Regions from separate parts of the Phyllobacterium sp. GQ127 genome, predicted to be linked through region 1. Evidence: predicted binding sites of a transcription regulator. Region 1 holds the regulator's gene; the other holds the start of a gene.
The links. The regulator PhoB, encoded in region 1, activates phosphate uptake and scavenging genes when phosphate is short. The targets are predictions, from matches to a motif close to TGTCATNNANCTGTCAT.
Positions count from the first base shown of each region.

Region 2: AC6CHM_RS06405 (BtaA family protein) is a predicted target of PhoB. The motif match lies at 6,152-6,168, and genes of this name have one in related genera.

Region 1 covers NZ_JCAXDZ010000003.1:217,273-233,316, forward strand. Annotated here, with positions in the region: gene AC6CHM_RS13060 (ABC transporter ATP-binding protein/permease) at 1-1,815, shown strand, start outside; gene phoB (phosphate regulon transcriptional regulator PhoB) at 1,979-2,665, opposite strand; gene phoU (phosphate signaling complex protein PhoU) at 2,682-3,410, opposite strand; gene pstB (phosphate ABC transporter ATP-binding protein PstB) at 3,434-4,249, opposite strand; gene pstA (phosphate ABC transporter permease PstA) at 4,264-6,003, opposite strand; gene pstC (phosphate ABC transporter permease subunit PstC) at 5,996-7,369, opposite strand; gene AC6CHM_RS13090 (PstS family phosphate ABC transporter substrate-binding protein) at 7,458-8,507, opposite strand; gene AC6CHM_RS13095 (RrF2 family transcriptional regulator) at 8,923-9,408, shown strand; gene AC6CHM_RS13100 (cupin domain-containing protein) at 9,464-9,880, opposite strand; gene AC6CHM_RS13105 (SDR family oxidoreductase) at 9,914-10,669, opposite strand; gene AC6CHM_RS13110 (carboxymuconolactone decarboxylase family protein) at 10,727-11,206, opposite strand; gene AC6CHM_RS13115 (hypothetical protein) at 12,045-12,323, shown strand; gene AC6CHM_RS13120 (hypothetical protein) at 12,470-12,622, opposite strand; gene AC6CHM_RS13125 (hypothetical protein) at 12,729-12,998, shown strand; gene AC6CHM_RS13130 (DUF2312 domain-containing protein) at 12,971-13,240, opposite strand; gene AC6CHM_RS13135 (DUF1244 domain-containing protein) at 13,361-13,666, opposite strand; gene AC6CHM_RS13140 (N-formylglutamate amidohydrolase) at 13,659-14,462, opposite strand; gene AC6CHM_RS13145 (SPM autocatalytic domain-containing protein) at 14,644-16,044, opposite strand, start outside.
Region 2 covers NZ_JCAXDZ010000001.1:1,241,996-1,258,039, reverse strand. Annotated here, with positions in the region: gene AC6CHM_RS06430 (DMT family transporter) at 1-511, opposite strand, end outside; gene AC6CHM_RS06425 (alanine racemase) at 691-1,926, shown strand; gene AC6CHM_RS06420 (lytic murein transglycosylase) at 1,921-3,132, opposite strand; gene AC6CHM_RS06415 (glycoside hydrolase family 25 protein) at 3,247-4,065, opposite strand; gene AC6CHM_RS06410 (class I SAM-dependent methyltransferase) at 4,174-4,833, opposite strand; gene AC6CHM_RS06405 (BtaA family protein) at 4,837-6,102, opposite strand; gene AC6CHM_RS06400 (HlyD family secretion protein) at 6,269-7,309, opposite strand; gene AC6CHM_RS06395 (MFS transporter) at 7,317-8,960, opposite strand; gene AC6CHM_RS06390 (MarR family transcriptional regulator) at 8,966-9,412, opposite strand; gene AC6CHM_RS06385 (GNAT family N-acetyltransferase) at 9,491-9,991, opposite strand; gene AC6CHM_RS06380 (antifreeze protein) at 10,164-10,520, shown strand; gene AC6CHM_RS06375 (TerB family tellurite resistance protein) at 10,642-11,361, shown strand; gene AC6CHM_RS06370 (N-acetylmuramoyl-L-alanine amidase) at 11,348-12,112, shown strand; gene AC6CHM_RS06365 (transglycosylase SLT domain-containing protein) at 12,327-13,085, shown strand; RNA gene rnpB (RNase P RNA component class A) at 13,174-13,607, shown strand; gene mraZ (division/cell wall cluster transcriptional repressor MraZ) at 13,971-14,414, shown strand; gene rsmH (16S rRNA (cytosine(1402)-N(4))-methyltransferase RsmH) at 14,414-15,451, shown strand; gene ftsL (cell division protein FtsL) at 15,455-15,868, shown strand; gene AC6CHM_RS06340 (peptidoglycan D,D-transpeptidase FtsI family protein) at 15,868-16,044, shown strand, end outside.

The DNA.
Region 1 (16,044 bases):
TCCGAGCGCTGGGTTGAAGCCTGGACGCTGACAATCGCCATTGCGCTTTTGACCGCCGCAGCCAGCAAGGCCAGCGTCTGGATGGCGATGGCGTCGGGCGAGTTGATCAACTCGCTGGTCGATATACACGACCCTTTTGTCGTTAATCCGCTCAATGTGATCCTCGCAAATGCCGGTATTCTCGTTGCAATTGTTGCAGTCAAGGAAATTGGCTTCATCGGTGTCCGTCATCTCCTTTCGACAACCTTGCATCGTAAATGGCGCGGCTGGCTCAATGGCCGCTTCGGTGAGGCGCTGCTTGATGAACAGCACACACATTATCATTTGCAGCAGGGAAGTTCGGCGGAGCAGACTCCCGACAATATCGACCAGCGCATTCAGGAATCCATCAAGGGAATGACCGGCGGCGCCATTGGGCTGGCCATGGGCGTGCTGGGCGTCACAATGTCCATTCTTTTCGTGGGCCAGAAACTCATTGAACTTTCAACGCCAATACCCGGCCTTGATTTTCTTGGAGATTATGGCAGTGCCACGCTGGCCTTTACGGCCATTGCGCTCTACGTGCCGGTCAGCACATGGATTGCCATGCGTATTGGTCGCGCTCTTGAAAAACTCACCCTCGCCATGCAGCAATCCGAAGGCAGTTACAGAAGTGAGCTGACCACATTGTTGCGCCGCAGCTTTCAGGTTGCCGCTGCCAATGGCGAGACTGTTCAAAAGTCGTTAAATGACAAGCTTTACAGAAGCGTCGACAATAATTGGGGGCGTTTCAATGTGTTCGATGCCTGCTATATGTCGTTCACCTCGATCTACAATTTCTTTTCCGCCCGTATTGTCGCCTATATACCCGGTCTTCTGCCCTATATGGGTAATACGATCAGCTTCAAGAACTATATTACCGGTTCCGAGCTTGTTGGTTCGATGATCAATGAATGCTCCTGGTTTATCCATGTCATGCCCGCAATTGCCAATTTGAAGGCAAATGCACGGCGCGTTACCGAATTGGCCCAAGCGGTCGAGCGTGTCAGCCAGCCCTCGGAATATTATCGGTCCACCGGTGTCAGTGAGTTCAAATTTGCAACACAGCACGAAGCCTTTGGCGTCTCGGTGCGGGGACTTGAATTGATGCACCGCGACAGCGAGGCCAAGGCTTTTCTCACGCTTGGAAATATGCGGTTGCGCAAGGGCCAATGGGCTTACATCAAGGGCGATTCCGGTAGTGGAAAAACCTGTTTGCTCAAAGCAATGAACGGGCTTTGGGGCTATGGCCGTGGTGAAATCTTTTACCCGAAAGATGCGGCAACGATGTATGCGGCGCAAGAGGTCAAACTTCCCGGCGTCTCGCTGAAACAGCTCGTATGCCTCCCAATGGATGAGAGCCGTTTTGGCGATTCCTCCGTTGCGGCCGCCCTGCACCGCGCCGGCATGGGCGACTTTATTGAAAACCTTGGTGAAGAATGCCGCGATGGCACGTCTTGGGACCAGCTCCTGTCGGGTGGTCAGAAGCAGAAACTGGTGCTTGCGCGCATATTGCTGCACAAGCCTGCGGTTTTGTTTCTTGATGAAGCAACCGGCGCGCTGGACCCGGACTCCAAGATCGCCTTCCATCAGGCCATCAAGGATCATTGTGCCGGAACCACCGTCATCAGCGTGATGCATGAGATCGAAGCGCCACGCTCGGTTACCGGCGAAAACTTCTATACGCATATTTTGGAGATCAATGGCGGCACAGCTATCCAGCGGCCACTTCTGGAGACATTGGTCGAGCCAGATCCGCTACGAGCAACAAACTTCCCGCTGATTGCCGCCGAATAGCCCTTTTCGGAACACGGCACTTTTTGTCCGGCAGAAGCAGTTCTGTTTAAATGAGACTACCGGTCATTTGCGCAAGCCGTCTCTAGCGCAAATTGGCTCATATAACGCCAATTCTGTTTCCCGGCCGAGACAGGAATTCGATAAAGAAAAACGCGATTTAATCCTATCCGAAGGAATAGCCTGCACCGCGTACGGTCCGGATCGGATCAAGCGATCTGCCAATATTGATTGCCTTGCGCAAACGGCCAACATGCACGTCAACCGTACGGTCATCGACGTAAATATCCGCGCCCCATACATTGTCCAGGAGCTGTCCGCGCGAGAACACCCGGCCTGGGGACTGCATCAGGAATTCCAGCAGGCGGAATTCTGTCGGTCCGAGCTTGAGTTCACGCTCTTTACGGAAAACCCTGTGCTGTTCGCGGTCAAGTTTCAGATCTCCAAAGCTCAACACATGCGACAAGAGACTTGGATTGACCCGGCGTAGCATGGACTTGATGCGTGCCAGCAATTCCGGTGTCGAGAACGGCTTGACCATGTAATCATCCGCACCGGTTGAAAGACCGCGAACACGCTCGCTTTCTTCACCGCGCGCGGTCAACATGATGATCGGCAGGATTTCTGTCTCGCGCCGAGCACGCAGGCGGCGGCAAAGTTCAATACCGGAAAGGCCTGGAAGCATCCAATCGAGGATCAGCAGATCCGGCACCTTTTCGCGCAAGGCGATTTCGGCTTCGTCACCACGGCTGATGGTTTCGACAATATAGCCTTCTGCCTCCAGATTATAACGCAGGAGAACACTGAGGGCATCTTCGTCTTCAACGACTGTGATTCTGGGAGCTATAGGCATGGTCTGCTTCCGGCAATTATGGCGTTACTGGCTCGTCAAGAATAACGGTATGCGACTGATCTTCCTTCGGGCGTTCCGCCGGAAGCTGTGTTCCCGTTACAATGTAATAGACCGTCTCGGCGATATTGGTGGCATGGTCACCGATGCGCTCAATATTCTTGGCGCAGAACAAAAGATGCGTGCAAGCGGATATATTGCGCGGATCTTCCATCATATAGGTCAGGAGTTCGCGGAACAGCGACGTGTAAAGCGCATCAATCTCATCATCGCGTTCACGGACGATATTGACCTGTGCCACCGAGCGTGTTGCATAAGCGTCGAGAACATCCTTAAGTTGTGTCAATGCCAGTTCTGCGATGGTCTGCAGGCCGCGATAGACAGAGAGCGTCTGGCGCGTATCGTTGACGGCTACGACACGCTTGGCAATGTTCTTGCCAAGATCGCCGATACGCTCAAGATCGGATGAAATGCGGATCGTGCCGATTACTTCGCGCAAGTCGATCGCCATTGGCTGGCGCTTGCCGATGATGGTGATCGCCTTTTCGTCAATCTCGCGCTGACCGGCGTCGAGGATAAGGTCATCAGAGATCACGCGCTGGGCAAGCGCATTGTCCGAATTGACCATGGCCGACACAGCCTGTTCGACCATGCGCTCCGCATGTCCGCCCATCTCTGCAATCTTGTGCGTCAGAAACTTCAGTTCATCGTCATAAGAGCGGACGGTGTGTTGTGCTGTGTCAGTCATTGTCTAACCCTCTTCCCGTGAGATCAACCGAAACGTCCGGTAATGTAGTCCTGCGTGCGCTTTTCGGTAGGGCTGGTAAACATCATTTCAGTGTCACCGACTTCAACAATATTTCCAAGATGGAACATTGCCGTGCGTTGCGACACGCGTGCCGCCTGCTGCATTGAGTGCGTGACGATGACGATCGTGTAGTTCTGGCGCAATTCGTCGATCAGTTCTTCAACCTTTGCCGTCGCGATAGGATCAAGCGCCGAGCAAGGCTCGTCCATCAAAATCACTTCCGGACTGACCGCAATGGCGCGCGCGATGCAAAGACGCTGCTGCTGTCCGCCGGAAAGACCGGTGCCAGATTCATGCAGACGGTCTTTCACTTCCGCAAACAGGCCTGCGCGCTGCAGGCTTTTTTCCACGATTTCGTCGAGATGACTCTTGCTTTTGACAAGACCATGAATGCGCGGGCCATAGGCAACATTTTCGAAGATCGACTTCGGAAATGGATTTGGCTTCTGGAACACCATGCCGATACGGGCGCGCAACTGAACCACGTCGATCTTGGGATCATAGATATCGCGCTCATCAAGCGTGATATTGCCCGTGACCCTGCAGATCGAAATCGTATCATTCATGCGGTTCAGGCAACGCAGGAAAGTCGACTTGCCGCAACCCGATGGTCCGATAAGCGCGGTGACTTCCTTTTCCCTGATATCGAGACTGACTTCAAAGAGCGCTTGTTTGGCTCCGTAAAATACGGAGACGTTTTCGCCCTTCATCTTTATCGCAGGCTGGTTCGAGGAGTTATGCAATTTCTTTTCCACATCAACTTCGGATAACATGTTCATGTCCTTGTACCTCATTACCAGCGACGTTCAAAACGTCGGCGCAGCATGATCGCCGCAGCATTCATCACGAATAGGAACACCAGCAACACCAGAATGGCTGCGGCAGTCTTTGCCTGGAAGGCGACTTCAGGAAGGTCGGACCACAGATAAATCTGCACCGGCAGCACCGTCGAAGCGTCGGTTATCCCACCAGGAATATCGACGATGAACGCGACCATGCCGATCATCAGCAGCGGAGCCGTTTCGCCCAGAGCATGCGCCATGCCGATAATCGTGCCGGTCATGATGCCGGGCATGGCCAGAGGCAGCACATGGTGGAAGATGGCCTGCTGATGCGATGCACCGACGCCCAGCGCCGCTTCCTTGATTGAAGGAGGTACGGAGCGAAGTGCAGCGCGCGATGCAATGATGATTGTCGGCATTACCAACAGTGCCAGCACCAGCCCGCCAACTAAAGGGGCGGAACGTGGAAGGTCAAAGAAATTCAGGAACATCGCCAGTCCGAGCAAGCCGAAGACAATTGATGGAACGGCTGCAAGATTGTTGATGTTGATTTCAATGATCTCGGTCACGCGGTTTTTCGGCGCAAACTCTTCAAGATATATGGCAGCGCCGACCCCTAGTGGCAGGCAGAGTAGCAATGTTACGGCGAGCGTCCAGAGCGTTCCGGTCAATGCACCGCGAATACCTGCAAGTTCAGGCTCACGCGAGTCACCCGAGGTGAAGAAGCGGGTCGCAAAAGCACGTTCCACCAGGCCCTCGGACTTCATCTTTGTGAGCCAGATCGCAGCCTGATCCTGCACGCGGCGGTTTGATTCCGGCGTGACAAGCGTCAGCATGGACCAGCTGCCGGGAGCAGCAGCTTCGGCGCTTGCAGGTGTTATCAGCTTGACGCCATCAATACCCGAGGGGCTGATCTGGCTCGCCTTGATCGTCCCGCCATTAACGTTGACAAGCAGGCTTGGCAGCTTCTCATCCAACTCAATAGCGACATTAGTGTCGGTGATGCGGGCATTCAGCGTCTGCGCCTCTGCTTTGATCGCATCGATCTGGCTTTGCAACGAGCTTGCTGCATTTGCATCAAGGCCAGGGATCAGCTTTTCAAGACGTGCGGATTCTGTCGTCAACTTTTCCAGACGCTCAAATAGAAAACCCTGCATTTCCTGAAAAGCCTTGGCGAAATCATCACCCGTTGAACGCAGCGAATAGGTCTCGCCGTTAAGGGTCTGGGAAAGCGTTCCCGTCCCTTCCAGCACGATTTCCGATGTCTGATAACCCTTCAGGAACTGATCTGCATCATCTGAAAGCAGAACAGGGACGGTCACTTCCTGACCGATCAGCGAAGGATTACCCGAAATCATGCGGCGGAAATCGTCGGATGCACCTGAACTGAGCAGGCCATTCAACGCGCGACGTTCCGCACGGGTTGAAACATCAGGAAACTGAGCAGCCAATGCGTCACGAATGATCTTGTCGTAATTACCAGCAAGAAGCGTCACAGGATCGCGGGTATTTTGTGGATCCAGTGCCGCCTGATCTGCGGTAACCTTCAGATCCACCCGATATTCTGAAAACGCGGGCAAGCCCTTGAACAGAACATCGAGCAGAACAACCGACAGAAACAGTGCCGTCAGAATAATTGCCGCGATCCCGTAGAACTTGAAGCGCCGCTCTGCGCGGTAGCGCTTCTTGACCAATGCATCGCGTGGGTAGTCGGTAACGGGAATGCCGTTGGATATGGTGATGTCAGTCATATTGTTCCCGATATCTCTTGACGATCTGGAGCGCGATGAAGTTGAGGACAAGCGTGAAGAAGAAGAGCACGAAGCCGAGAGCGAAAGCCGAGAGCGTTTTGGCACTGTCGAATTCCTGATCTCCAACCAGAATGGTCTTGATCTGCACGGTAAAGGTCGTAACCGCTTCGAGCGGATTGAATGTGAGGTTGGCAGCAAGTCCGGCTGCCATGACCACGATCATCGTTTCGCCGACTGCACGGGAAATTGCCAGCATGAATGCCGACACGATGCCCGGCAAAGCCGCAGGAAGGATAACCTTCTTGATGGTTTCGGACTTTGTTGCGCCCATCGCATAGGAACCATCGCGCAGGCTTTGAGGCACGGCATTGATCACATCATCCGAAAGCGACGACACGAAGGGGATAATCATCATGCCCATGACAAGCCCGGCAGCGAGTGCCGATTCCGACGAAACCGAGAGACCGAAGGTTTCGCCCCATCCGCGGATGAATGGCGCGACTGTCAAGGCAGCGAAGAAGCCGAGCACAACAGTAGGCACACCGGCCAGAATTTCGAGAATAGGCTTCACAATTGCACGCGTGCGCGGGCTGGCATATTCAGCCATGTAGATCGCTGCAAACAGGCCGAGCGGACCAGCAACTGCAATAGCGATCACAGTGATCAGCAATGTGCCGACCACCAGCGGCACGATGCCAAATGCGCCGGATGAACCGACCTGATCAGCCCGGATCGCCGTTTGCGGCGACCATTGCAGACCAAACAAAAAGTCGATCGGCGATACTTTGGTGAAGAACTGGATGGTTTCGAAAACCACGGAAAAAACAATGCCGATTGTCGTCAGGACAGCAATGGCCGAACAGGCCAGCAAGACATATTTGATCAGTCGCTCGACGCTGTTTCGCGCGCGAAACTGCGGCCCGATCAGACGAAAACCCATCATTGCGGCGGCCAATGCAAGGGCAACGCCGCCAATCAGCAATAACCAGCCAGTAAGGCTGACAGCGCTTGAATAGGCCGATGCGGCATTGGCCAGTTCGGGCGAGGCAGTGCCTGCATAAGTACCGGCAAGAATTGAATGAATGTCGCGAAACACCGCGCTGCGGCCAAGACCATCAGCAATAGTGGCCGGGTCAATACCCGCAAGTGCCTGAGCCTCGACATATCGATTGGCAAGCGGCGCTCCCAGAACATAGACCAGAAGCATGGACAGCGCGATCAAAGCCGCAAGAAACATGCCGTGATAGGACGGAAGCGAATGGAGAGACGAAGGCTCCGCTCCGGCAAGGGATGACGCCCTTTGGCGACCCACCAGAAACAGCGAGACTGTCAATAGCGCGAGTATCAGGAAATATGTTGCGGTCATAGGCCTACCGATCCAGGTCCAAGGCTTGGCTTCAATGTATTTGAATGGCAGCCGGTCAGATCACCGGCTGCCATTCTTGATATAAAGCTTATTTCAGCTTGTCGCCGTTGATGGTCTCCATGGCCAGAACAGCCTTGGCAGCTTCAGCATGGCGCTCTGCTGGCAGTGGCACGAGGCCCTTTTCGGAAAGGTAACCTTCTTCGCCGCTTGCAGTGTCCGATACGTATTCAGCAGCAAACTTGTCCAGACCCGGGATAACGCCGACATGGGCCTTTTTGATATAGACATAAAGTTCACGAGAAGGCTTGTAAGTACCGTCGGAAATTGTTTCGAAGGTCGGAACAACACCGTCGATTGGCACGCCGGCCAGTTTCGATGCATTTTCCTCAAGGAAGGAATAGCCGAATACGCCAAATGCCTTTGGATTTGCTTCAAGCTTCTGAACGATCACATTGTCGTTCTCGCCTGCTTCCACATAGGCGCCATCTTCGCGAAGTGACTTCCAGACAGCTTCAAATGCCTTGGCGTCCTTACCCTTCAATTCCTTCAGAGCAGGAATTTCAAGCGCACCGGCTTCCATGAAAAGCTCATGCATGGAATCGCGTGTGCCGGATGTTGGAGGCGGGCCAAGTACTTCGATCTTCTCGTTAGGCAATGAAGGATCGATTTCAGACCAATTCTTGTATGGGTTGGCAACGAGCTTGCCATCAGCACCCGGAACTTCCTTGGCAAGAGCGAGGAAGAAGTTCTTGCGCGAAAGCTTCAGAGGAATACCGGCCTTTGCCTGGGCAACGGTCAGACCATCAAAGCCAACAAGAATTTCAACGATGTCCTTGACGCCGTTCTTGTTGCAATCGGCAAATTCGCTCTTCTTGATTGCGCGCGATGCATTGGTTGCATCCGGGAACTTTTCGCCAACGCCTTCACAGAAAAGCTTCATGCCACCACCTGTGCCGGTGGATTCGACAACTGGCGTCTTCATGCCGGATGTCTTGCCGAAATTTTCTGCAACAGCAGTGGTGAAAGGATAAACCGTCGAGGACCCGACGATGCGGATTTGATCGCGTGCAGATGCAGTGCCGAGCGAGGCTGCAATGCCGATGGCCGCAATTGCCACCGTTGAAAAAAGCTTGTTCATGGGTTTTACTCCTGTTTGAAAACTTTTGAAGTCACCGCTATCTACAGAAGGTTTATAACAGTCATGTGACACTAATATTACGGTTTGATCACAATGAGCGAGCCGCAAAAGCGTTACGATTAAACATTTGTATTTATTATATATTTTAGCCACGCTTATTCCCGTGGCAGCAAATGAAACTTCGGCGGCGAATTACATCCCTGTTGAATTATATCACGATATCCGGAGCCCGTCGAAAGGGGATGCAGCTCTCCATTTGATGGATGTCCGTTCTTGTCCTGCGCAATGCTGGCAAAAATTTCAGGCCCATTTTCGCCCTGCCGTTGATATGATTTACAAATTTCCTATTTAAGGATATTGATTATCCTTAAATCAAGCATTTGAGCCCTAAAACTGTCATGGGCAGGATTGAGCAATGATACTGAAAAGTCAGGTCGAATGGGTACTCCATTGCTGCGCCCTTCTGGCCGGGCTGCCGGAAAACCATTATCTTTCAACCAAGACATTGGCTGAGTTTCATGGTGTTCCCAAGGAATATCTATCGAAGGCGCTGCAAAATCTTTCGCAGGCCGCGATTGTCGAGACGACACTTGGGCCAAGCGGTGGCTACCGGCTTGCAAGACCGACCTCAGAAATTACATTTCTGGATATTGTCGAGGCCGTTGAGGGGAAAAGCCCGACCTTTGTCTGCAATAATATCAGAGAGAACAATCCTTGCCGCTCCGCAGACCATTGCGATACGAAGCCATGCTCCGTGGCTCGCATCATGTGGGATGCTGATGAGGCGTGGCGCAGCAAGTTGCGCAGTGTAACGCTGGCCAGCCTGGTCGAAACACTCGCTAAGGACGTTCCAGCTGATCTTTGGAAGAAGAGTTCCGAATGGGTTATGGCCCGCACGTAGATAACATGCGGGCCAACCCGGTTCGGCGTGATCGGCTATTATATCGACAAGAATGTTACTTGATCGGGGTGGTCAAAGGGGTTTTCTCGTTGGTATCGACGACAAATACGGCAAGCAGCCGTGCCGGGTCGGTTTTACTGTCATTCGCGCTCACACCATGGCGATCACCCGGCGTTTCAGAAAAGTTTTCCCCGGCTCGATAGACCTTCACGGGGCCGTCATTGACCTGGCTGCGAACGGCCCCTTCCAGAACAGTCGCATAGATAAAGGCGGAATTCGGGTGGGTATGTCCCGGCGAAGACCCGCCCGGCCCATATTCCACAAGAATGCCCTTGATGCTTTTACCCGGCACATTCGGCAGCTCATGCTCGTAAACAATAGTGACCTTGGCATCTGTCCCGTCGGCATGTGTGGCAGCGCTGTTCATGAGCAGCAAGCCAAGCGCCAATGCGGTGATTGAGGTTTTGATCATTTCAGTCTCCTTCGATTTTCGCTGTCTGGCGGCTCACTTGCGGCGGGGCGCCGTTGCGAACCATTCTTCAAAACCGATGGATCCAAGCCGCGGATCAAGGCCGGGCACGAGCGATTCATCGTTGAGTTCCGCGCCGAAATATCTGGCGTGAGCATCGACCACGACCGACCTTGGATCATTGGTTGCTTTCAGGTAACGGCCAACCAGATCGCTCAGCCGGACCTTTTCCGGGCCTGCGATTTCCACCGTCCCCATGACCGGCGATGCAAGCGCCACTTCAGCCATGGCGTCCGCCACATCATCAGAAGCAATAGGCTGTACATAGGCAGGGGATAAATGCACCTTGTCGCCGACCGTCCCGGATTCTGCGATGCCGCTGAGAAACTCGAAGAATTGCGTTGAGTGAACAATCGTATAGGGAATCGGCGACTTTCTGATCAGTTCTTCCTGCGCAAGCTTGCCGCGAAAATAGCCGCTTTCCTGCAAACGTTCGGTGCCGACCACGGAAAGCGCGATATGGTGCTTCACGCTTGCCGCTGCTTCGGCTGCAAGCAGGTTCTTACCGGAGGTCTGGAAGAATTCGAGAACATCCCTGTCCGCGAAGGATGGCGAATTGGCCAGATCAAGGACGATATCCGCACCGGCAAGCGCCTCGGTCAGGCCTTCTCCGGTAATCGTGTTGACCCCGGTATTCGGCGAGGCGGCGACCACCTCATGACCCTTCTTGCGCAGGCGTTCAACGGTCTTCGATCCGATCAGACCAGTTCCCCCAATAATAACGATTTTCATGGCAATTGTCCTTCGATGCCCGTTAATCCGGGTGTTAAGAGATCAATGTTCAAAGGTTTAGTTCAGGCCAGCCTTATCGAGACCAAAGGCCTTGTCCGATGATCCGGGCACAGTCCTGAAGGCCACATTGGCGCGGTTCCAGGCATTTATAGCCATGACCGTATAGGTTAGATCAGACAGCTCCTTCTCGGAGAGCTGGCCGCGAACGCGTTCGTAAACATCATCCGGAACGCCCTGCTCCGGCAGCTTTGTCAAAATCTCGGCCCAGGCCAAAGCTGCGCGCTCGCGCGAGGAGAACAGTGTCGATTCCCGCCAAATAGCAATGTGGTAAAGACGAAGCTCGGTCTCCCCATGCATCTTGGCCTGCTTGACATGCATATCGAGACAGAAGGCGCAGCCGTTCATTTGGGAGGCGCGGATATGTACGAGATCCTCGATCTTCTCTTCAATGGCACTGTCCTTGAGCGCCAGGCTGAAATCCATGAACTTTTTGAAAAACTCGGGCGACTGCTGAATGTAGTTAAGGCGTTGGCTCATATGTCTCTCCATTCGTATATTACGGATATTTGTTATCCTTAAGGATATTAAATATCCTTAATAGAAAAATGTAAAGTGGGGCGCCTGCAATAAATTGCGCCTGCGCTCGCTCAGCTGCCCACATTTCACGTAAGTATTTGATTTAACGAACTATCGGCGATCCAAAAAATTGCCATCAAGCCGGTTGTTTTAGACCTGTGCCTCCGTCAGTCGCCCTCACGCCTTCGGGATGCTCTATTTTTCACCAGCCGGTCCTGTGATGCATGGTGCCTACAGCAATCAAAGGCAGGCGACATTGAGAGGCCGCCGAAGCGCTGGACAAAGGTTGTGGCTTTGTATTGCTTGAAAGCTTTTAATGGTTGGAACCAAAATTCACCGACACCGGTTACTTTTCGAAAGGAGGTAACCGTAATATCTTTGGCTTTTTGTTGTGCTCGGCGGACCCATTATTCTCGGGATAATAATGGCCTATGGCATGCTCAGACGCCGGCGGTTGACCCCGTCCGAAAAAGAAACTCGCAACCGGAAAACCAGACAGCTTTACCAGTCGAAAAATTAGACGGATACGGCGATGCCAATTGATCCAATTCCAAGATCCAGCTTTTTGTGCCTGATGAAATCACCACTTCGAATGTCATGACATTTACGACCGCTGCGGAAGCATTCGCGGATATTCATTCGGTGTGGAAAGTTCACATCAATGATCATGGTCCCATGACACCGGACGAATTCAAAACCGAGTGTCTGCGATGGAACTGATCGCTATTACACTCGTTTCGAGACTGCCAGATAGCTGCCACTGGCAGGCAAGCATGAACGGGCTCAGGGCATTGATGTAATGGGTAAAGTCTACAATGAATTTATCGAAAGACTCCGTCTGGCCGTTCAGGAGCATGAAGAGCGCATTGTCCGGTTGGAGGAAGGTGTCGAAAAAGCCTTTCGTAAATCGCGGTCAGGCGAGAAGGAAGACATTTCCCTGCAAACTGCGGACCATTACCGCCGCCTCGCTCACCATCTGCGGGAAGTCATTTCACGGCACGACCTGAAGCTTGCGCAAAAATCTGAACCCGAAGCCCAAAAGAACGCCGCTCTACCGCGAAGGACAGAGCGGCGTTGATCGATTTTTGAAGCGGAACAACTCGTCCGCTCATCTCCACGCCCCTTGAGGGAAAAAACGGAACTTTTGGTGAATTTCAGTGGTGGTAAATTGTTACCGAAGGCCTTGTTATATCCGGCGACAGGGTTGAGCAGCAAAAAACACTGTTAAATTGGATCGTCCTGAAGCTCTCTGAATCGGAGGACATCGTTGGAACCATCGATGCTGGCGAGCAATGCCAGTTTATCCGTGTAGGCCGAGGCGGAGCGGGCGATCAAATCCGCGACACCTATCTGAAGGCTCTGCGCGACATTACCCATTTCGAACTGCTGATCGAAACATTGGACGTTTCTCAACCTTTTCAGGAGGCAACCATCCTTTCAACTGCAAGTGCTGACACCGTCCAAGTGAGTCAAGGAGACCGCTATGGGCCAGATTGAAAATCCAAAACTTCCTGAATTGCATGACCGGATGGCTTCCGGTGGATATACGATCCTATGGGAAGAACTTTCGGGCTGTTTTGTTGTTTGGGGCGACAGTGGTCAGATCAGGGATGGTTTCGCTACCAAAGAGGACGCCACTTCATCCCCAGCGCCGCGCCCAAACGAAAGGACCGTGCATCGCACGATCCCGCATCGTTCACTAAAACCCAGCCCGCAGGCTGGCTATCATTCCATACCCAAGGCATTCATATAAAGTTCAAGGATCGCTTCTTCTTCCTTGCGCTCATTGGCGTCCTTCTTGCGCAGGCGAACAATGGTGCGGATGATCTTCGTGTCGTAGCCGCGGCCTTTGGCTTCAGCCATTACTTCCTTGATATCGTCGGAAAGCGTGGTCTTTTCTTCTTCGAGGCGCTCAATGCGCTCGATGAATTGACGCAATTCTGCTGCCGCTACACCTTCGACACCGCCCTGTGCGCCCAAATCATCCATGCTCATATTTCACTCCGTAAAACGTAACTGGCGACTCGGGGTTAAGCCGCGCGGAGCGTTCCGATGCCCGACGAAGGGCTAGGGAGTCAAGGAAATAGAGTCTGCGACCGCAGCCATCCGGACCTTTCAATGCCCGGGCTTGTTTGTCTCGAAGGCTGCCTTGGCTGCGTCACTTGCTTCGCGTTGATATTTTGCCTGCCAATCGGCATAGGGCTCGCCATAGATGATCTCGCGCGATTCATCCTTGCTGATCGCGATGCCGGAAGCTTCCGCCGCTTCGCGATACCAGTTGGAAAGGCAGTTGCGGCAAAACCCTGCCAGGTTCATCAAATCAATATTCTGCACATCGCTGCGGGCGCGCAGATGCTCCACCAAACGCCGGAAAGCCGCCGCCTCCAATTCGGTTTGCTGTTCCCGGCTTAAATCAGTCATGGATGATCTCCTCAATTATTCCCGTTCTTGAACCATAATGCCGAACCTCATGCATATCGGGTACTGCATTCATGCCTTCAAGGATTGGCCCCAGACGCTCAGCCCATAAGGTCGTGCCCGCATCATCGCCAATCAGGTCCTGGCGTACCTCGATCAACGCATGGGCATAACCCGGCAGGATGCAATGCGTATACATTGTGTCGCCCTTGAGTGCCCCGTCATAGGGCTCATTATCGCCAACGACCAGCAGGGGATCTGCCCGTAAACCCGCCAATAAAGGCAGCACAGCGCGTGGATCCTTGTCCCAAAGTATGCCGGCGTGCCAGGGCCTCGGCGTCGCTTTCCAGAATGCGGTAAACGAGTGAATGGAAATAACCAGGGGCGCCTTGCCGCTCTGTTCCACCGTTTCCGCGATCGCCGCGGCAACCGCATCATGATAGGGCCTGTAATATTGGTTTATGCGCTTCTTCCGCTCGTCTTCAGGCATTGGATTGTTGCGCGGTATCACGGCACCATCAGACAGACGCATGATCAGGGTTGGATCATCATCGCCGCGATTTGGATCAATCAACAGCCGCGAAAACCCGCCAAGTACCGCTGGCACACCAAGCATGGCGGCAAGTTTGCGGGTCAACTGCTCGACGCCAATATCATATGCAATATGCCGCTCGAATTGCGCGGCATCCAACCCCAGCGAGCCATATTCTTCCGGCAGCGCGCGGCTCGCATGATCGGCAAGCAGGACAAGGCCCTTGGCATAATCGCCATCAACCAGATGATAGGGAGAAAAGGACATGAAGACAGGCTCTTGCAACGGTGAATCTGACCGCTTTTGTCTTTCATGCCCTAGGCAGCAATGCAAGGCAGATTGTTCGCCGGGCAAATCCCGAATGCTTCTACAGACAACCTATCAAAGGATTCAAAACCCACGGTCCAAGTAAAAAGGGCGGTAAACTGCCGCCCTCGTCAAAGTATTGTTAACTCATCAGATGCGTGGGCATTGACGGCTGAAAACGCAAACTTGCATCGGCAATCATCATGGTTGATCCATTCGTCATAGTTGCAGTTGCAGTCCCCGTAATTGCCGATCCGTCTGCAAATTGCTTCGCCCCAGCCGGATCAGGCAGAAGATTAATCAGCTTGATCCCAGCCTCTGACATGGTTTTCAATTCACCATCGTCCGTAATGCCGTCTTGGTTCAAATCCTGCCAGACACGAAATTCATTCCAGCGGGCATCATTCGCATCCAGAACATTGTCACGGTTGGTATCGAAGGCATAGCGCAGCCCTTCAAGGTCCGTCACTGACTCTGCATTCTCCGCAGCGATTTCATCCTCGGTTTTCCAAATCGAAAAAGCTAACTCTCTCGTCTGATCAATCTTGCCATCCGCTCCCGTAGCGCCGTCTTTTGCAAGGTCGATGGCAAGAAAGCCATCTTTCGGTCCGACCCAAGCCGTCTGATCCATATTGCCGTCGCCATTCCAGTCAAACTGCGGGCCCAAATTATTGTTAGCAGAGTACAGCCTCAGATCAGTAGCTCCATCGCCGTTCAGGTCTAATAGCACTGGAGGCCGCAGTGGGGGTCGACCTGCGGGGAATTCAATTGGATTCGAGAACGTCCCGTCACCAAAGTCAAAATGGCCGATTCCCCACCCATTAATAATATTCGGGTCTGCAATGAATTTGGGTCTAGTAGAAGGCATCGGCCCCGTAACTGGCAGAGGAATAAAACTACCTGCCGCTGGCAAGCCACCGCCTGGAAAGATTGCTGGCAATGCAGGAACTTTATAAAGACTACCCCCGCTCGTGAACCCACCAGGAGGGGGCATCGTGAATGTCCCTACAGACGGTGTAGCCGTGCTGCCAAAGGTATAGGAAACAGATGTGCCCCCCGGTCCGAGCAAGCCAGATAAAGTAGAGGAAACCTGATCCCAGAAACTGGAACCACCAGAGCCGCCAGAGCCTTGGCGTACGAAACTAAAAGATCCTTTTTCCTTATTGTAATTTCCAGGGATATACTCACCTTTGCGAGTATAATAGTCGGCCCTTTTCGGATTTCCTTTCTCGTCAAACCAGAGTTGATATCTACTGCCATCGTCCATAAAGCGATCCTCTTTCCCGAAACCTCTATAAATCTTTAGCCAATCATGTTTCTGCCCGATATCAATTTCGGTATAATCCGTAACTCTGCCGCTCCTAAATTGTTTCTCTATTAGAGTGCCATCTGGCAATTCTATTACTTCTATGTCCACTTGCCCATAATGGTATTTTATCTGGTATTTAGTGCCATCGTCCTGTACTGCTGTTTCAACATTGGGTTGCCCATCAGAAAAATACTCAATTATTGCCTCCTTAAGTTGTGTCAGATTGGCAGGATC
Region 2 (16,044 bases), on a different contig from region 1:
TGGCCAGGATGCTCGCGAAGGCGTAGGATATAGTTGCGGTTATGACAGCAAGCTCGGCCCATAGCGGCCCGCCAAGGCCAGTCAAAATTCCAGGCCCGATCATGACCACAATACCCACGATACCCATGAAAATGCCGGCAAGCTTGGCTGCCGTAACCTTTTCGTCGGCGGTCAGTATGGTCGCCAATATGACCGTCCAGATAGGGGTCGTTGCATTGAAGATAGAGGCAAGACCAGCACCTAGCGCTGTTTGCCCGATGAAAAGCAAAGAAAAGGGAATGACATTGTTCAACAGGCCGAGTCCGGCAAAACCGAGCGCGTGGCGACGATAGTCCCAGAAATTAACACCGCGGCTTCCAAGATAAATATGCAGCGCCAGGGCTGCTATGACAACGCGAAACAACACCAGCGTGAGGGGTGGAACGACTTGTACAGCGATGCGCGCGAAGAAGAATGATCCACCCCAAATAGCACCTAACAACAGCAATTGCAGCCAGACAAATCCGGACATGGAAAGGGTCGGCGGCACTTTGGCATCAGCTACGGACACGGCAATTACCCTTTCATGGTAAGCAGATTGCAAATCCTTAGCCATTTTATGGCGAGTCGCCACCCGATTCTTGCAACAAGTCGCGACTTTCATCCGTCACTTTCCCTTGCTAAGAGTCTGGAATGACGCAAGACACACAGATGCAACGATTCGCCACCGCCCGTGATGCAGCGCTTGAATTGCGCCCGGATCAACCGGTTTATTGCTTCAGGCCTCAGGTCCTCATCGAGGACGCTCATAACTTCATGAAGATGTTTCCTGGCGAGACCGCTTATGCGGTTAAAACCAATGGTGAAAATCTGGTGCTGGAAACACTCGCCCGTAACGGCATCAATACATTTGACGTGGCCTCGCCGGGGGAGTTCGCAGCTGTTCGAAAAGTGGCACCCAATGCGCATATGCTCTACATGCATCCGATCAAAGCGCAATCGGACATCCGTCTGGCTCTTGAAACCTATGGTATCCGCATCCTTGCCGTAGACCATGAAGATGAGATCGCCAAGGTGACCCGCATTGTGCGGGCTTTGGATATCGATCCGGGCAGCATAACTCTCTACATTCGGTTGCAGACAAAGGGACATGCAGCATACGAGCTTTCAAAGAAATTCGGTGCTGCTCCGGCCCATGCCGTGGAATTGCTGCAGCGTTCAGAAAAAATTGGCTACAAAGTCGGCCTTTGCTTCCATGTTGGCAGTCAGATTGAAGATCCCGATACCTACGAACGCGCATTGCGCGCTGCCGATTGGGTCAGAAATCGCGCAGGAGTGACATTGGCAGGGCTTGATGTGGGCGGTGGTTTCCCGGCCGAGTATGGTCATGATCCCAAGCGCAAACAGGTCGAAATGCCCTCGCTCGGGCAATTAATGTCGCGTTTGCGCGGCGATATCAATGAATATGGTTTTGGAGATTTGCCGCTGGTTGCCGAACCCGGACGGGTTATTGTTGCGCGGGCCTTTTCGCTGATTGTTCGAGTGCTTCTGCGCAAAGGCAGACGGCTTTACATCAATGATGGTATCTGGGCATCGCTTTCGGATTCCTGGACTGGAAAAATCACTTTGCCAGCCCGGTTTATCCCAGACCCTGCCAAGAAACATCGCAATGGCAATCCTGAAACGATTGTGCCTTTCCGTGTTTGCGGGGCAACTTGCGATTCCGTTGATATTTTGTCCCGCCCATTCTGGCTGCCGGAAACCGTGGATACCGGCGACTGGATCGAGATTGGCAATATCGGTGCCTATTCTCTGTCGTTGCGTACCCGGTTTAACGGTTTCTACCCCGATACATTTGTCGAGGTGGAAACACCGTTTGAGGCGGGCGGACGGCCGGAAGGGTTTGCTTCGCTGGAGACGATGGAATACGCCTCACAAGACCTATAGCTTGTTCAGAAGTTCCGGTGTTGGCCAGGAATCGGCTGGCAGGCCTAGCCGCATTTGTTCCTCGCGGACGGCGTCGCGGGTAAGAATGCCGAACACGCCATCAATTTTCGGGCCCATATCGTGGCCGCGCGCTGCCAGCTTGTTCTGCAGTTCTTTCATCTGTTCAGGGTTGAGTCCCTGTTCGGGCGTTGTCTGCTCCAACGGGCCTGCCCCTGCCAGCCGCGTAGCGAAATAAGCGGCCGTGGTCGCGTAGATGATGGACTTATTCCATTCTACAAAGATATCGAAGTTTGAATAGGAAAGGAAAGCTGGACCCTTTCGGCCCATCGGCAATAATAGCGATGCGTCGCCATCATCCGGGCCAAGCGGCCCCTTTAGGCCGGTTACACCCCATTCAGCCCATTTGGAGTGTGGCAGACGATTGGTGCGGATGGCGTTCTCCCATGGGAGTTCTTTGGTGAGTTTGACCTCTTCGAGCCATGGCTCGCCTTTGCGCCAGCCAAGATCGCGCATAACACGGGCGGCGGTCATGATCGCATCGGGTGCGGAGCCTTTCAGGTCAACCTTGCCATCACCGTCGCCATCAACGCCACGCTCAAGATAATCGGTCGGCAACATCTGCATTTGGCCAATTTCGCCAGCCCACGCACCGGTCGTCTTTGCATCAACAACGCCGCTGTCAAATAGCTTGAGCAGTGCAATCAATTGCGGGCGGAAAAGTTCAGGCCTACGGCAGTCGAAGGATAGCGTCAGAAGGGCATTCAGCGTATCGAAATCGCCCTGGACGGCACCAAAATCCGTCTCGAGGCCCCAAAAGGCCGAAATCACAGGACCGGGGACACCATATTCGGCCTCGGCTTTGGCAAAAGTATCGGCATATTTCTTCAGATTGGCTGCGCCCTGCTTCAGGCGGTAATCAGCAACCATGCGAGATGAAAACGTCAAAAATGTCTGGCTGAAAACGCCCTGCGCACGGTCGCGTTCCAAAACCTTGTCGTCCATCGAAGCCTTGAAAAGCTCGCTGATGCCTTTATCGCTGACACCCGCTGCCTTTGCTTCGGCGATCAAGCCATTGAACCAGGGTTCAAGTTCGCCTCCACAGGCGGGTTTGGCGACAACAGGTTGAGCTGGTGCAACCTGATCCAGAGCTTGAGCACTGGAAATGGTAAGCAGACTTGCGGCGATGGCGATCGATATTTTATTCATTGGGAAATCTCGTTGATGACGGGCGCGCCAAGGCACGCACACTTTCCCTGCTAATGCACGATAACCGTCGTCAGGTGAAGTCACAGAATAGAGAGAACTGTTCGACTCAAAGCTTTATCGAACCTTGTTGCGCGCCAGCCACTGTTTCCATGCGCTTTCGCTGCCGGCAAAAACATTGATATCGGCATCTCCGCGTATGCCGGGGATGGAACCCGTTCCGGTATATTGCCAGAAGGTCCAAGGATGCGGTCCATATTTCTCATCAGGATGCCCCGCAACCGAGCGAAGCCAGAAAGGATAATCGGCGAGTTGGCGCAAATCATTGTCATCAAAGAAATCGACAGTGGTATAAATGATGGGGCGCTTGCCGTAGTGACGCTGTACGATGTCAATGAAGGTGCGCATCTCGCTGCGAACAATTGCTGCATTCGGTCTCAGCTTGCAGGTGGGTGATGCGGCGTTCCATTCCATATCCAGTACTGGCGGCAGGGCACCCGGGTCATTCGGCACATTGCGGATGAACCAACGGGCCTGATCGGCGGCAGAGCGGCAGAAATAGTAAAAATGGTAAGCACCACGCGGAACACCTGCAGCTCTTGCTGCTGCCCAATTTTCTGCAAAGCGGTCATCGACCCGGTCACCACCTTCCGTGGCCTTGATAAAGGCAAAAGAGATGCGGCTCGAGCGTGCAGTCTGCCAGTTTATGGTGGATTGATATTTGGAAACGTCCGTGCCGTGTATCGGATAATGCCAAGGTGTTTTTCCGGTCCATTCATGTGGATCGCTATCACCGTAGCGCGGTGCCTTGACATTGCCGGAGGGCGCATCCATCTGGCGTGTCGCGGAGGGTTTCCTGGCGTCCTCAAAATTATAATCGACGGTCGTACAGCCGGTTAAAACGAGTGTCATCAAAGCGGCTGCAAGACGTTTCATATAAAATTTCCGCGGCTAGATCATTGTTCGGCATTGGTGCGATCTTACAGATGCACTATTATGCTTAACAGATCATGAGCGGTCGCGCTGACCCACGTGGGATCGAAATTACATACCGTTCCGGCGTATAGTCGTTATCCAGGCAAATCCGCGATAAAGCCGTTGTTTCTGCACTGTGGCATTGTTTTTCAATGCAATGGATTCGGCAATATCGAACAGATCATTGCGCGGCGTGACATGATACCAGTCCAGCCACTTATAGAGTGCTTTGCGGGAAACGGACGGCAGATCGGCCAGATCACCGAAGTCAACAATATGAAGAGAGCCGTGCGGAGCAAGGTGGCTGACCGCTTCATGCATTACCAACTGCCATTGCGGGATCATTGAAACGGCGTAGGAGATAAAAATTCGGTCAAAATGCCGACGCGCGAAAAGAGCTTGGGGATTAAAGTCGGCTGCGTCTGCATAGGCGAGCTTGGCCCGCTTACCAAGACCGGCTATCTCTATTTTCTTATGCGCGGTTGCGAGCATTTCGTTCGAAATATCAATGCCGTAGAGGGAAGTCTTTGGATAAGCCTCGCCAGCAAGAATCAAATTCCGGCCTGTTCCGCATCCAATCTCGAGGATCGAGCCGCGTTCTGGCGGATTGAGACCGGCAATCATGGGGTCGCGGCCCAGCAGATAATATTTACGTGTTACATCGTAGAAATGGCGTTGATGCCGATAGACGCGATCCATAAGAGGACCATGTTCGATCTTCGTAAACATGATTCAGCCTCGGAATGTGTACAAATGAAATCCGCCATAAATAGAAGATCGGTCGCGCGCATGAAGCGTTTTCGACTGATCTTCCTTGTATTCCCACTGCGCTAGCGTTGCGTCATCGACACGGCCCGGCAAAAGAGAGGGCTCGGCGGCTGTGCGGAAGATTACCCGCGCGCCGGGAGCGGCTGTGCGGGTAATTTCAGTCCAAAGCTCATTGAGCTGCGTATCGTTCATCCAGTCTTGAGCATCCAGCAATATGAAGCGATCCACTGAATTTTCAGGCTTTGCGCTCAGAAACTCCGTGTAGGACGCATTGACGACGCTCATTCGGCCGGCACGTTCACGCACTGCCGCAAAATTGTTGCGGGATAAATAAGGCGGTAGCGGACCGGTCTCCGCATTGTCGCTATAGCCGCGGCCAAAGGCTTGCCAAGCAAAATAGTTTTCTGAAAGCGGAAAACCGCAGGCGAGTTTTTCAAGGCGCCCACGCAATACCTCAGCCATATCGCCGTTTCCTGCAGTTGCAAGGGCATCATACTGCTGTGGTGGAATTCCGAGGCCAAAAAGCGAAGACTTCCGTGCGGTCGCCCAGCGGATCATACGTTTGTCAAAGAGCGGGGCGAGGGCGGTGTCGAAATAAACCCGTTGTTCGGCAAGTGTCGATGCCTTCAGAATATCGCGCGGGTCAATACCGTAGAGTCTGGCAACGCGATGCCCCATGCCGATAAACAGGCCAAGCAGGCCATGGCGGTAAAGGTCGCGCGAAAAAATGGAGATACGCCGCCGGCCGGACACCATCCGCTTCTCCCAATAGGAGCGGCTGGTTGCATCAAGGTGCGGCCGGATGAAGCGTTCATAGGCCGTTAGATTGGATTTGCTGTCGGCAGTTCCATAGAACCGATAAAAGGCATCGTAATTGGGAAGATTGACGACAGCAGCAAGCTTGAGGCGGTTGAAGGCAACGTGAGCCGTATTGAGATCAACGGCTTCAACACTGGCAGGATCAGCCGTCAAATAGGACATGGCATTACAGCCGCCGGATGCAATCGTAACAATTCGATGACCGGCACCAATCTGCAGGGCCTCCATATCAACTTCCGGATCTTCCCATATTTGCGGATAGACCAGTCCCTTGAAAACGTGAGCAAATAGTCTTTCAGACAATCCGGCGCGTGATAGAAGCCGGTTTTGCCGAACAGCCCTGTTCAGTTTTTCATTGCCGATATGCGAGCGAGGAGGCGGCGTATTTGCAGACTGTCGAGCAACTGGCATCCAAACGAATCCCCTTTATTGGAAATTCCTGCTCGCCTAGCACCCGCATGTAACAAGTTGGTGACGCCGCTGTGACGTAATGGATGAAGCTGATGACAATTTGATTCAAATTTTATTGATAAGTATTGGTTTTCGAATCTGATTCTTCCGCCTTGTGCTGACGCTGTCAGCGTTGGGGCGGTTCAGTTCGTACCACCACCGACATTCCGGGGGCGAGATATTGTGCCAGGTCCTGTCCGGGATCGACTGATATGCGTACAGAGATACGTTGCGCGACCTTTGTAAAATTTCCGGTGGCGTTGTCAGGTTTGATTACGCTGAATTCAGAGCCGGCTGCCGGTGCAAATCGTTCAACCTTGCCGGACAGTCTTTTGCGATTGAGAGCGTCGACTGTGAACGTGATCGGCTGCCCCAGTGCAATATTGCTAAGCTGCGTTTCCTTGAAGTTTGCGATAATCCAGACGTCGCTGGGGACAATTGCCATGAGCTGCGTTCCGGCACTGACATATTGGCCGAGCTTGACACCAACTTCGCCAAGAGTGCCATCCCGTGGAGCTACAATTTTAGTGTTCGACAAATCGATATCAGCCAGTTCAACGGCTGCCTTTGCGCCTGCGACTGCTGCTTCCAACGAACCGCGACTGACCTTAATGGTTTCAAGATCCTGATTGGACACTTCCAGTGCTGCTTTGGCCTGAGTTACAGATGCCTGGGCTTGCTCCAATGCTGTTTCACTTTGCTCTGCGTCACTCTTTGTCAAAACACCCTGACGGGCCAATGGCTCGATGCGGGCCCAATTGGCTTGTGCTCGCCGCAATACAGCCTCGGCGCTGTCGAGTTGTGCCTGGCTGGATCCAATGCGTGCCTCGGCGGCACGTTGCTGCTGTGTTGAGTTGTCAAGAGCGGCTTGCTGACTGGCGAGAGTCGCTTTTGCCTGATCCAGTTTTTGCGCAAAAATCCGGTCGTCAATTTTGGCCAGAAGTTGGCCCTGTTTGACCTTGTTATAATCCTGAACCGGAACATCAACGATATAGCCGCTCAACTGCGGACTAATCAGAGTGACATAGCCCTTCACATAGGCATTTTCTGTTATCTCGATATCGCTCTGAAATGGTGGCAGGCGCCAGGCATAAAGCACAAGCACGAGCCCGGAAATTCCAATAAGGATGGCAATTATCGTTGCCGAATGGCGCATATATTTAGACATCATCTGATCAACTCGTTTGAATGGCGAGAACGGTTTCCCGGTTGCGGAAAAGTGCGCGCAGGGAGACGTGCGTTAAAAGAATAATGAGCGCGAAAAGCGAAATACCGGCAATGAGCAGAAACGCATCATTATAGGCGAGGATATTGGCTTCACGCGTCGTTTGTTGGGAAAGCAGCGCTATTCCTTCTGCGTTTAACAGGGTGCCGTCGGTAATCGATCGGCTATAACCCGCTGTCAGTTGCCCAACACGCTGAACCACAAGCGGATTAGATAGGACAATGCTTTCTGCCAGGATATTGGAATGGAATTTTTCGCGTATCGTTATGAACGTACCGAAAACCGCTTGCCCGAAAAGCCCCCCAAGACTTTGTGTGGCTAGAAACACGATAATGAAACTGAGAATGTAGTTTGGCCCGCGTTTCAACGCTGAACTTAGCCCGACGGACATGGCTGGCGGCAAGAAGAGAGCTGTGGCAGCGGCTATGCAAGCTTGACTCGCATACATTTGCGCTGGGCGCGTGAGGTTCGTTGATTGGCTGTCCATATAGGAGCCGGCAATAAGAAACATCAAGGCAACGGCATGGATCGCAGGCACTCTTTCGGGTGTCATCACTGCGGCACATGAGAGGCCCGCTACAATCATTGCCGCCATGGAGACCATATAGATCATGCTGATTTGATCGTTTAACAGGCCCAGATTTTGAAAGAAATTATTGGCGACAGTTGATTGTTCGGAGACGACAAGCCTGAAAAGCAGAATTGTTCCGGCGAAATGAACGATCTCCTTGCTGGCAATCCAGCGGATATCGAGGAGGGGTTTTTCCCGGTTGAGCTCAATAATGACCGCAGCCGTAATGGTGACGACTGCAATAGCCAGAAGCACACCAAGCCAAGGGGCTTCAAACCACCAATAAAGCCTACCGGTAACGAGCGTCACGGCGATACAACCGAAACCGATGGCTATCAAAAGATAGCTGATAATATCCAATTTCTCGATGACCTTTGCCCTTGGTATGGGTGTCAGAGGGAGAAGATAGATAACGCCAAATGCGATAAGGGCGAGAGAAATTTCGAACGTATATAATCCGCCCCACTGGCCGATATCCAACAGCGTGGGCGAAAGCAGGCGAGCCAGAGGCGAGGCCAGCGATATATTCGTTAGCACCAGACATATGGCTATTGTCATCTTGCGCGCCGGTGTGAACGCCTCAAGCATGTAAAGGAAGGCAAGACTCGACAATGGAGCTGCGGCAATGCCGCTGACAAAACGAATGATGATGGCCGATTGCAAATCTGTGACCACCAGATGCAGCAGCGATACAAGCACGAAAATTGCCAAGCTTAACTGGGCAAAATTTCGCAAGCCATACTGATTTCTGATCTTGATAAGTGCAATCGACAGGCTGACATTGGGTGCCATATAGGCAGCGATCAGCCAGGTGGTTTCGGTGTTTGTTGCACCGAGATAGCCCTGAATCTGCGGGATATTTGTAGCGATCAGATTCATTCCAAGGCCCTGCGTCATCGATAGCAGAGTTGACGCGCCAATATAGGCAGCCGAGCGGAGCGGATGCATAGGAACGGGCGCCGCAGGGGGAGGCGGTGCAGTTTTGATCGGATCATAACCGACAAACTCAGCTTCGGGGAGCATGTGGCTCAGTCCCTCTCGTCGAGTTCGTTGATATTGCGGTTAATTGACCGAAGGACATCTATTGTGTTCTGCAGGTCTTCGCTCTCGATACCCGCCAGGACATCAGCGCGCAGCTTTTGGGCAAGATCATTGACCTTTTTTGCTAATGTCCTGCCGGTCACTGTGATGTGAATTTCCTTGGCGCGCCGGTCCCCTTCTGCCTCTTTGCGTTGAATGAATCCCTGACTCTCAAGACCGTCAAGCAAGCGCACCATGGTGGGTGTTTCTATATCCAGCTCTTCTGCAAGCTCCTTTTGATTGAGCACTGCAAGCCTGTCGAGCAGCAACAATGTCCGCGCTCTGGCTTGTGTCAGTCCTAATTCTTTCACACGCGAATCAAAATGCGTGCGCAGCTTTCGGCTGGCTCTGCCCAATTCGTCCACAAAAATGAAATGTAAGCCACGATGTGCCATAAGATAGCCGTATAATAAGTAGGTTGCTAATTATTAATGTGCGATATAACTCCAAACGGATTGGATTTCAAGGTCGTGTTAGCGTAGATCGAGACGCAGGAGTTCGTCCGTATAAGATTTGCCGTCGATACGCAGGGCATCCTTCTCCACGCCGAACACCTCAAAACCCAAGCTGAGATAGAGCGTGCGGGCTGTAATATTGGCAGCCATGACGGTCGCGTGTAATGTATCAACGTGATTTCGAGCGTAATCGATAACTGCCAGCGTCAGTCTTTTTCCGAGCTGATGCCCGCGCCATCTCTCATCCACATAAACACCCCAAAGCAAACCCTTGTGGTTTTGCTTTGTCTTGGAGTTTGCGGCAAAGCCTGCAACGCCGATCAGTTCACCTTCAGCAAATGCACCGAAAACGGCGTTTGGCAGAGCGTCAAGGCGGCAGCGAATTTCGGCCATGTCGAGATCGGCCTCTTCTTCATAGCTTGAGCCGAATGCTTCCGGCGCCGCTTGCAATCCATGTAAGCGCAGTCGCTGGAATTGCTCTGCATCCTTCCTGTTCAATACCCGGATCGAAATATTCATATTCGGACTCCAAATATCACATCATGACAGGCAGATGACGAATGTCGCCATGTTTACAAAGAGATATCCACATAAGAGTTGAATGAAAATGAAAATAGAACTCCATTCCGCCTTATTTCAGATAGAGTGGATTCGAGGGGCCACTTGAGTACCTAGGAGAGGATTAAAACACATGAAGAATAAATTTGTTATCGCCTTGGCAGCTGTATCGTTGTTTGCTTTGGCTGGCTGCGGTGAAAGCGAGCAGAAGACCGAAACGCCACCTGCTACAACTGAAGCACCAGCTCCAGCACCGGCGCCGGCTCCAACAGCGGTTGAACCAGCAAAGCCAATGACTGCTCAAGACGCGATGAAGACCATTAAAGAGCAGGCTGCAACCATGACTGCTGAGCAAAAGCAGGCTGCCGTCGAAACCGCCCGCAAGGCAGCTGAAGAAGCCGCAAAAGCGGCGGGACAAACAGCCGATCAGGTTAAAGCCGCTGCCGACGCAGCTGAAAAAGCCATCAAGGATGCGCTTGGCGTTCAATAAAATTCAATTGGCAGGTACGGCAGGCCTCATGTTTGCCGTACCTGCGCCCATCTATGTCAAACAGTTTTGATGAATAATTATCTCTCTCGCAATTGCGAAAAACTTTGAATAAAATAGAGCCATGTCTATTTGGCGCCGCATCAGCGATTTCATCACCACCACAGCAGTCGATGCATTCTCCAGCATTATCGAGGCTGTACGTACCGCATTTGAAGGCGATCCCGAAACGCGGCGACGCGTTGCGTTTTCGATAGCAATGATTGCCTTGTCGGCCAAAATGGCCAAGGCAGATGGCATTGTATCGCAAGCCGAGGTTAATGCGTTCCACGACATTTTTCATGTGCCTGAGCAGTATCAGGACCAAGTCACCAGATTATATAATCTGGCAAAGCAGGATGTCGCGGGTTACGAGGCCTACGCAACGCAGTTGGCTTCACTTTGCGGTTCCGGTCACCGGAACTGTCAAATGCTGGAAGATGTTCTTGATGGGCTTTTCCATATTGCCAAGGCCGATGGCGCATTGCACGACAAGGAATTGACATTTCTCGGCACGGTTGCGGAAATCTTTGCCCTTGATGAGGAAAAGTTTGACCGTGTCCTTGCGCGGCATGTCGGGCGTGGACAGGCAGACCCATATCTGGTCTTGGGTCTGGCGCGGAATGTAAATTTTGAGACTGCGCGCAAGCAGTATCGCGCGCTGGTTAGGGAAAATCATCCGGATATGTTGATTGCCCGAGGTGTGCCGGAAGAATTCATAGCTATCGCCAATCAACGTATAGCGGCTATCAATGCGGCTTGGGAAAAAGTCGAAAAAGACCTGAAGGCATATGAACGCGTTTAAGCCCGATCATTTAAACGTGGCAGTTCACGCGTCGCCAAATTTCGGTCCCCGCAAGGATGGCAAGCGCCCGCATATTCTTATCCTGCATTATACCGGCATGGAGACGGGCGAAGCTGCCGAAAACTGGCTGGCAAACCCGGAAAGCGAAGTTTCCGCGCATTATGTCGTGCATGAAGACGGCAGGATCGTGCAATTGGTTTCCGAAAGTGAGCGCGCCTGGCATGCCGGAAAGGGCTCGTGGAAGGGCGAAACGGATATTAATTCTTGCTCAATCGGGATTGAAATCGTCAATGGCGGCCCGCTACTTGGATTCCCGGTGTTTCCGGGCGAACAGATCGACGCGGTTATCGACCTTTGCAAAGGCATAATCTCGCGCAATGGAATTCGCCCTGAAAATGTCCTTGCTCATTCAGATGTCGCACCTGCACGCAAGATCGACCCCGGCGAGAAATTCCCTTGGCCAGTGCTATTTAATTCCGGCGTGGGGCATTGGGTCGATCCGGCTCCGGTGCGTGGTGGTCGGTTCTTTTCTGCTGGTGATCAAGGGCAGCCAGTGGAGGCTTTGCAGTCCATGCTGGCTCTTTATGGCTACGGCGTACCTATTGATGGGGTCTTCGGAAATGCGACCGAATTGAGTGTTTTGGCCTTCCAGCGCCACTTTCGGCCGGCAAAAGTGGACGGAGTCGCGGACATGTCAACCATTGAAACGCTGCACAAGCTACTTTCTGCACTCCCGGCATTGTCAGCATAACGTATTGAACGTTAAAGCCTTTTCTGAGGGAAATTGTGCGATGCAGCATATATATTACAATGGGTTACACAAAGTTATTTGATGTATCAATATTCGGCTGCATTGGGCCGTCACATCCTAGCCCAGTGTTTCGGGCAGCCCATTTTGGATTTTTGGGCTCGGAACGTTCCCGGCGCGCATCTTTCGTGCGGCCCAAGAAATTAAACGGAAAACGATGACAAATAGATTTGGTATGATTTGCGCCCTTGTTGGGGCGGTGGCTTTGTTTGGTTCAAATTCAGCATTCAGTAAACCGGTCGAGGCCCAGCCGACAAACCTGGCAGATTATCTGAAGGCAAAGCGTGTTGAAGCCGACAAGAAAAAAACGACCGAAAAAACTGCAAAGAAGGTTGATGGAAAGAGCCAGGGCAAGAAGGTAAGTGCCAAGGTTTCATCCGGTAAAAAGGCTGCAGTAAAAACTCAGCGTATCTCAAAAAAGATTTCTGGTTCCAAGCGTCCGGTCGTTCAGGCAAAAGCCCGTTTCAAGACCACGACGGTAAACAGCCGCATTGATACAATGACAACCGGCAGCATTGCATCTGCCGCCTCTGCTGGTGGTTCGACCAAATATTCCAGCATCATCTCTTCTTACGCAGCGTCTTACGGTGTTCCGATTGCACTTGCTCATGCGGTCGTCCGCGTGGAAAGCAACTACCGGGCTGACATGACTGGCCGTGCTGGTGAGGTTGGTTTGATGCAGATCAAATATTCGACGGCACAGGGCTTGGGCTACACAGGTAGCCGTCAGGCGCTCTATAATCCCGATACGAATATTCGTTGGGGTATGAAGTATCTTGCCGGAGCCCATAAGCTTGGCAATGGCACGACTTGCGGCACGATCCTGCGCTATAATGCAGGGCACGGCGCCACCCGGATGAATCCGATTTCGGCCAATTATTGTGCCAAGGTCAAACTGCAAATGGCGGCCAACTAAGCATTCGCTTGTTGCTTTGAGGAAGGCTGGATGACTATCCAGCCTTTTTTCATTTGCCTTTTCTGGAAGATAGGCATTTATACGGGCGCCAGCTGGCCGGGCAGCCGCGCATGTCATAAGCCGAAAGGCGGCATGTGAGGAAAGTCCGGGCTCCAGGGAAACACGGTGCCGGATAACGTCCGGCGGGGGCGACCCTAGGGAAAGTGCCACAGAAAGGAAACCGCCCCGTCTTTCGTTGTGCCGCGTCTATAATGGATGGGACACAAGGAATGACGGGGTAAGGGTGAAAGGGTGGGGTAAGAGCCCACCGCGCAACTGGTAACAGGGGCGGCAAGGCAAACCCCACCGGGAGCAAAACCGAATAGGGACGGCGTGCCTGACGAAAGTCAGGCGATCAGTTTCCGGGTCAGTCGTCCGGGTAGGTTGCAGGAGGCGGATGGCAACATCCGTCCAAGATGAATGGCTGCCGCGCCGGATGCAAATCCGGCCATACAGAACCCGGCTTACAGGCCAGCTGGCACTTTAAACTCTGCGATTATTTATCATTCTCCCCGTAAGGGAGGGGACTGGTTTGCGATTCCTAACGCTTCATTAAGCTTAATGATGGATAAATTCAGAATCGCCGGCAGTGTGCTTGGTTTTGCCAGCTACTTCCATCCTGTGTACTCTAATCCCATTGACGCCCATAGTGCCCCATGATATCGATTGATTTCATCAGTAGCGTTCAGTCGACACGGTGTTTCCCGACATTGGATCTTGCCATGCAGGGCCGGCATTTCGCCGGAGTTTCGACGCGCGCTTATGAGATTCTGTCTCCTCGGTTGCAGGGAGAGGCAGGGGCAGAACGATCAGAGACCCTTGAGGTCAGAACGGCGGGATTAAGCTTTGAACCGGTTCCTCGGGCATATGACGAACAGGATCGACGCAAAGGGGCGGGTTTCCGTTCCGGCTCAGTTTCGTCTGATTGTGCAGTCCGCCGGTCATACGGAGCTTTATGCCCTGCGCTCTCTTCATCTTCCTGCTCTGGATGTGGGCGGACCGGAACTGTTGACCCGATTCGACAAAAAGCTGGAAAGCGAAGATCCGTTTGCGGAGACAGCGGACGATATGTCGTTTTATCTTCACGCGGACGGCGGCTTCCTCAAATTGGACGCAGATGGGCGGATTACGGTGACGGATTTCCTGCGGGAACATACGGGCATCTCCACAGATGTGACCTTTGCGGGGGCGAATACGCATTTTCAAATGTGGCAGCCGGATCAATTCGAAGCGCATCGCAAAACAGTTCGGGCCCGGCTCGCGGAAAAACGCCGTCTGGAGGCGAATTGATGACCGGTTCTGACGCGGATAATGGCTCAAAAAACGCAGATGATCGTCATGTCCCGGTTCTGCTTGATGAAGTCATTGCTGCCTTGCAGCCGGATAAGGGCCAGCGAATTATCGATGGAACCTTTGGAGCTGGTGGTTACACTAAGCGTATTCTTGAAACGGGCGCTGACGTAACGGCAATTGATCGCGATCCTTCTGCGATCGAAGCTGGCCGTGCCCTGGAAAAAGACTACGCGGGAAGGCTGACCCTCGTTCAAGGCACTTTTTCGACGCTGGATCAGGTTGCCCTTCTGGGTGCTCCCGATGGCATTGTTCTTGATATCGGTGTTTCGTCCATGCAAATTGACGAAGCCGAGCGTGGCTTTTCTTTCCAAAAAGATGGACCACTCGATATGCGCATGTCGAGTTCGGGTCCGAGTGCTGCTGATGTGGTCAATCGTCTCAAAATTGGCGACCTCGCGCGCATTTTCAATTTTCTTGGGGAAGAGCGCAACGCGGGCCGTATCGCCCGTATGATCGACAAGCGGCGTGCGACGGAGCCGTTTCATCGTACCCGCGATCTGGCCAATGCAATCGAAGCTCTGGTTGGTCGAAATCCGAAAGTTCCGATTCATCCGGCGACGCGTGTCTTTCAGGCGCTGCGTATTTTTGTGAATGATGAGCTCGGCGAATTGGTGCGCGCATTGCATGCGGCTGAACGTGTGTTGAAGCCCGGCGGACGGCTCGTTGTTGTAACATTCCATTCGCTTGAAGATCGCATCGTTAAACGCTTCTTTGCAGATCGTTCAGGCGCAGGCGGCGGCTCGCGTCATTTGCCGCAGGTCGAGCAGCGCCGCGCCACATTTACCCCGGTTGGCAAGGGGATCGTTGCGCCGACAGAGGCGGAGGCGGCGCGCAATCCGCGGGCACGTTCCGCCAAGCTTCGCGCAGGCATCCGCACGGATAGTGCGCCGCTTGTCGAAGATCATGCGATTTATGGTTTGCCTAATCTGCCCATATTTCATGAAACCCAGTCTCAGAAGAAAATGGGGAGTTGACCAGTGCTGCGTACCTTCGACATCATTTTGATCGGGTTGATGATAGCGGCGGCGTCGATAACCTATAAGATCAAGCACGACGCCGAGAAGCAGATGAATCAAGTGACGAAGCTTGAGCGCATGATCTCGGATGAGAACGATACGATTGATCTCTTGAAGGCTGATTGGAGCTTGCTCACCCAGCCAAACCGTTTGCAAAAACTGATAGAGACCTTCCAGGGTCAGCTTGATCTTCAACTCGTTGAAGCCAATCAGATTATAGACATCAATGATCTGCCCCAACCAAAGCCGGTTGTTTTTGACTCTGTCGCAGACATCATCACCGAAGCCAGCGCCAAGGACTTGAAGCCGGATTCTACGTTGACCGGCAGCGTGGCAAAAAAGGTTAATCCCGCACCAAAAGGAGCTGCACAATAATGGCTGCTGTTTGGATCAAGCGGAAGAAGATCGATCTGGAGTCTGGAACTGCACCGGCCTTTGCCGTGGATGCAAAAAAGAAGAAATCAGGCAATCGCGCGCGCAACCGTGTTGTCATGGCCATTGCTTGCTTCATAGGCATATATAGCGTCATCGGCGGAAGACTGATCTATTAC